Regions from separate parts of the Paenibacillus hodogayensis genome, predicted to be linked through region 2. Evidence: predicted binding sites of a transcription regulator. Region 2 holds the regulator's gene; the other holds the start of a gene.
The links. Region 2 encodes Rex, which represses fermentation and respiration genes when NADH is low (regulators of the CRP and FNR family bind a similar motif). Its sites were predicted from a motif close to TTGTGAAATATTTCACAA; they were not measured.
Positions count from the first base shown of each region.

Region 1: nadA (quinolinate synthase NadA) is a predicted target of Rex. The motif match lies at 1,046-1,063, and genes of this name have one in related genera.

Region 1 covers NZ_BAAAYO010000015.1:14,991-17,194, reverse strand. Annotated here, with positions in the region: gene ABD796_RS30075 (hypothetical protein) at 1-827, shown strand, start outside; gene nadA (quinolinate synthase NadA) at 1,088-2,026, shown strand; gene nadB (L-aspartate oxidase) at 2,097-2,204, shown strand, end outside.
Region 2 covers NZ_BAAAYO010000006.1:460,174-462,377, forward strand. Annotated here, with positions in the region: gene ABD796_RS13160 (FtsW/RodA/SpoVE family cell cycle protein) at 1-326, opposite strand, end outside; gene ABD796_RS13165 (PadR family transcriptional regulator) at 323-649, opposite strand; gene ABD796_RS13170 (redox-sensing transcriptional repressor Rex) at 803-1,429, opposite strand; gene dinG (ATP-dependent DNA helicase DinG) at 1,426-2,204, opposite strand, start outside.

The DNA.
Region 1 (2,204 bases), on a different contig from region 2:
CTTTGCCGAAAAAAGATACGATCGATATCGGCAGCCTGCCCCCTTACAAACTTCGCGACCGGATCGTGTTCGATCCGCTGAACAAGCTGATCGATAAAGAGACGAGCATATCGCTTGTCGATCTGAGCATGAACGAATCCGAATCTTCCGGCTATAATACCATCATCGCCAAGTTTCTGGTCAACAATACCGGAGAACGTCCTGTACCGCTGCCGGCCTTCCAGACCGAGCTGACCAATGCCGAAGGCTACCGGTATACGGGTACTCGGCAGAACACGGCTGTTCAGCAACTTGCGCCCAAGCTGTCTTACATCATCAACTATTCGTTCGCCGTTCCTTCCACGGAAAAGGGTGACAATTTGCTGATGAAGCTGCAGGACAATCAAACCGTCGCTCCTTACAACATTCCGATTGGTGGCTTCAAGACGGCCGTTGTGGAACAGAAGAGCGAGGACGAAAATACGCTTTCGTTCTACCCTTACAACGTAAAGCTGAACCTTTGGGCTATGAACATTCAAGGAACCGCGACGGGCACTTTTTCCTACAAGCTGAAATTGGATGTCGATATTACGACGGTAGACGACGTTGTCGCCGACCCGAGCTCCGCCAATATGAAGATCGAGCTGCACGATACGATGGGCCGGATGATCGCTTCGGAGACGCTGCCGTTTACCGGCATGAACAAGCTGATCAGCGGATCGCAGTACGTCGTATTCCAAAACTTGCGTACGGATCAGATGGAATGGCCGCTGACGCTGAAAATTTACGAGTCGATTCAAACCCCTACAGGGGAAGCCAAGCGTCTGGTGAAGACGTTGAAGCAATAAGCCGTAAATGGATAAATGATCAAGCCTTGTCGAACCCGGCTCTCCTGAGCCGGGTTTTTCCCTGTTTCAGCATGTTTTTTCTTATTGACAGCGTAAGCTTCCGTTGTGTAAATTAGGTGTAAACTTACTGTTGCTTGTCAAAGCCTGTCGCTTGCGTCGTTCCTAAATCTGTATCGGCTACGGTCGCGGGCATTGGATCAAACTAGTCTTAACTAAATGCGTGAACTTTTTCACGTGTTTCGACGAAGGGAAGGATTCGTATGGAAGCTCTTGCGTTGGAGCGTAAGGCTGAACAGAACCGCGAGCTGAAGGAGCGTATCGCCAAGCTCAAGAAAGAACGCAATGCCATAATACTCGCTCACTACTATCAGCGGGATGAAATACAGGAAGTGGCCGATTTCCGCGGCGATTCTTTTCTGTTAGCGCAGAAGGCCGCGCAGACGGATGCCGAAGTCATCGTATTTTGCGGCGTGCATTTCATGGGGGAAAGCGCGAAAATATTGGCCCCGAATAAGACGGTCATCATACCGGACGAACGGGCAGGCTGTCCGATGGCCGACATGGTCAATGTGGAAGGGCTGAAGGCGTTAAAGCAGCGGCATCCGAACGCCACCGTCGTGACCTACATTAACTCTTCGGCGGAAATCAAGGCGGAGACCGATATATGCTGCACGTCGGCCAATGCCGTCAAAGTCATTCAATCCGTCGATTCCGATGAAATCATCTGGGTGCCGGACAAAAACTTGGGTGACTACGTATCCAAGTTTACCGACAAAAAGATGATCATTTGGGAAGGCTACTGCAATACTCACGATATGCTGACCGTGAAGGACGTTATGGAGATGAAAGCGCAATACCCGAACGCTCAATTCGTGGTTCACCCGGAGTGTCGGCCCGAAGTAGTTAAGCTGGGCGATTTCGTAGGCAGCACGACGGCCATTATCAAGTATTGCAAGGAATCGGACTGTCAAGAGTTTATCGTCGGCACAGAAGACGGAACCGGCTACCAGTTGCGGCTGGATAGCCCGAACAAGACGTTCCGCTTCGCGACGAAATTTCTCGTCTGTCCGAATATGAAAGTGAACAACCTGAAGAAGGTTGCTAAATGTCTGGAAACGATGCAGCCGCAAATATACGTACCGCCGCAAGTCGCCGAGAAAGCCAAGCTGTCCTTGGAACGTATGCTGCAAGTCAAATAAAGTTATTCTGGAGCGCATGCTGCCGGTCAAAAGCAGCATGCGCTACTCTCATGTCTTGAAGGTGATCGTTATGGTGCCGCGTTATTTAATCGATTTCTCGCTGGATAAGCTGCCGTGCGTCGATACCGACGTGATGGTCATCGGTGCGGGCATTGCCGGCTTGTTCACTACGATCGGG
Region 2 (2,204 bases):
CGAGTGTTCTGCAAGCCCTCCTGAACGGCGTACATGGCCATAATACCGATGGCTGCAAAGACGAATACCCCGATCAGCAGCACCCAATTCGTTTTCGGCCGATGGATCTGGTGCAGCCCTTTCCCTACCGACACCGGATCGCCCATCTGGCCGATCGCAAACCGTACCGCATCGTCGCGGCTCTCCCCGACCCGTTCCCTTTCCTGAATCAATTCTTCCAGATGGTGTTCCAGCTCGCTGCGGATTTCCCGATGAACCTCCCTGGCGCGAATTTGGGCACATACGGCGTTTAAGTAGCGGCGGACAAGCTCATGATCGCGAATCATCCCCTACCCTCCCCCAGCACCAGATCGACCGCGCTGCGGAACGTCGTCCATTCGGCCTTCTTCTGCTCGGACTGCTTTTTCCCTTTTGGCGTAATCCTGTAATATTTCCGCCTTCTCCCGCCAACTTCGTTCCAGTATGCCTCCACCAGCCCCTCCGACTCCATCGCGTGGAGGATCGGGTACAGCGTGCCTTCTTTAAGAGCGAAGACGCCGGCGGATTTGCGCTCCAGCTCCTTGATCAGCTCATAGCCGTACAGATCGGTTCTCTCCAGCAGCGACAGGATCATCGTGCCGGTACTGCCTTTGAGCAGCTCTTTGCTCATACGCCTACTCTCCTTTTTGATCACCTAGATAATCTATGCATATGTAATCTAGGTATTAGTATATCCGAGGCGAACCGCCTTGTCCAATCCTTAACGAAAAAATGACCCCTGACGCGGCGGGCGCGTTCAGGAGTCGTCGGATGTCTCGACCGATTACGGATGGTCCAAGTAATAGGCCAGACTCATCAGCTCGGTCGTAAAATCGGCATGATGCACGCGGATATCGGGCGGCACCTTGATGATGACCGGCGCAAAGTTCAGAATCGCTTCCACGCCGGCTTCGACGAATTGGTTTGCCACCAGTTGGGCCTCGAAGGCGGGAACCGTAATGATGCCGATGCGCACCTTATGCTCGCGGATCGTCTCGGTCAGCTCGGTCATCGGCAGCACGGTCAAGTTATTGATCTGCACCCCGATTTTGTCCGGAAAACTGTCGAACACGGCGACGATCTTCATATTGTCCTTCAAATAAGCGTTGTAATTGCAGAGCGCCCGTCCGAGATTGCCGGCGCCGACCAGCGCGACCGGAATGATCTGGTCGAGCTTGAGGATTTGGCGAATTTTCTCGATCAGATATGCGACGTCGTAGCCGATTCCCTTTTTGCCGAATTCGCCGAAATAAGCCAGATCCTTACGGATCTGCGCCGGATTCAGATCGAGCTTCTGCCCCAAATCCTGCGACGACACCATATGCACGTTGCGCCGGGAAAGCTCGTTCAAGTAACGTAAATATACCGGAAGGCGGCGAACGACGGCTTCGGATATTTTGGGCGTTTTCATCCGTTCTCCCCTCCCATCCAATCGGATATTCTCGAAACCAGGTGCTGCGTATTCATATGCTCGATCTTCGGTCCCGGGAGCGAATACAGAAAGTTGCGGCCGTACGACGTCTCCAACACGCGGGTATCGTAAATAATAACGACTCCGCGGTCCTGGGCGGTCCGTACAAGCCGTCCGAAGCCCTGCTTGAAGCGGATAACCGCCTGCGGTACGGACAAAGCGGTGAACGGATTCTGGTTGTTCTTCTTGACCTGCTCGTTCTTCGCTTCGACGAGCGGATGATTCGGCGGTTGGAAAGGGAGCCGGATGATCGCCAGACACGTCAGCGCCTCTCCGGGAATGTCCACGCCTTCCCAGAAGCTGCTGGTGCCAAGCAGAACGCTGGCTGAATGAGAACGGAACATACGGATCAGCTTGCTGCGGTTGCCGCTGTCCACGCCTTGTCCGAGCACGTGAATCGCATGCGGTTTCAGCCGCTCCTTCAGCTCCGGGTGAATCTGCTTCAGCATACGGTGCGAAGTGAATAGAACGAGCATCCGGCCTTTCGTCTCCACAGCCACGTCGGCCAGAGAGCCGGCCAGCGCCTCGAGGAAAGCCGCGTCGGCTGTCGCTCCTTTCACGCTCGGGAAGTCGCGCGGAATCAATACCAGCGCCTGCTGACGGTATTGGAACGGCGAAGGCAGCTGTACCGTCTTTACCTTCTCCTCGTCGGACAACGGCTGCAGGCCGAGCTGCGAGGCGCTGTACTGGAACGATTTGTTCACCGTCAGCGTAG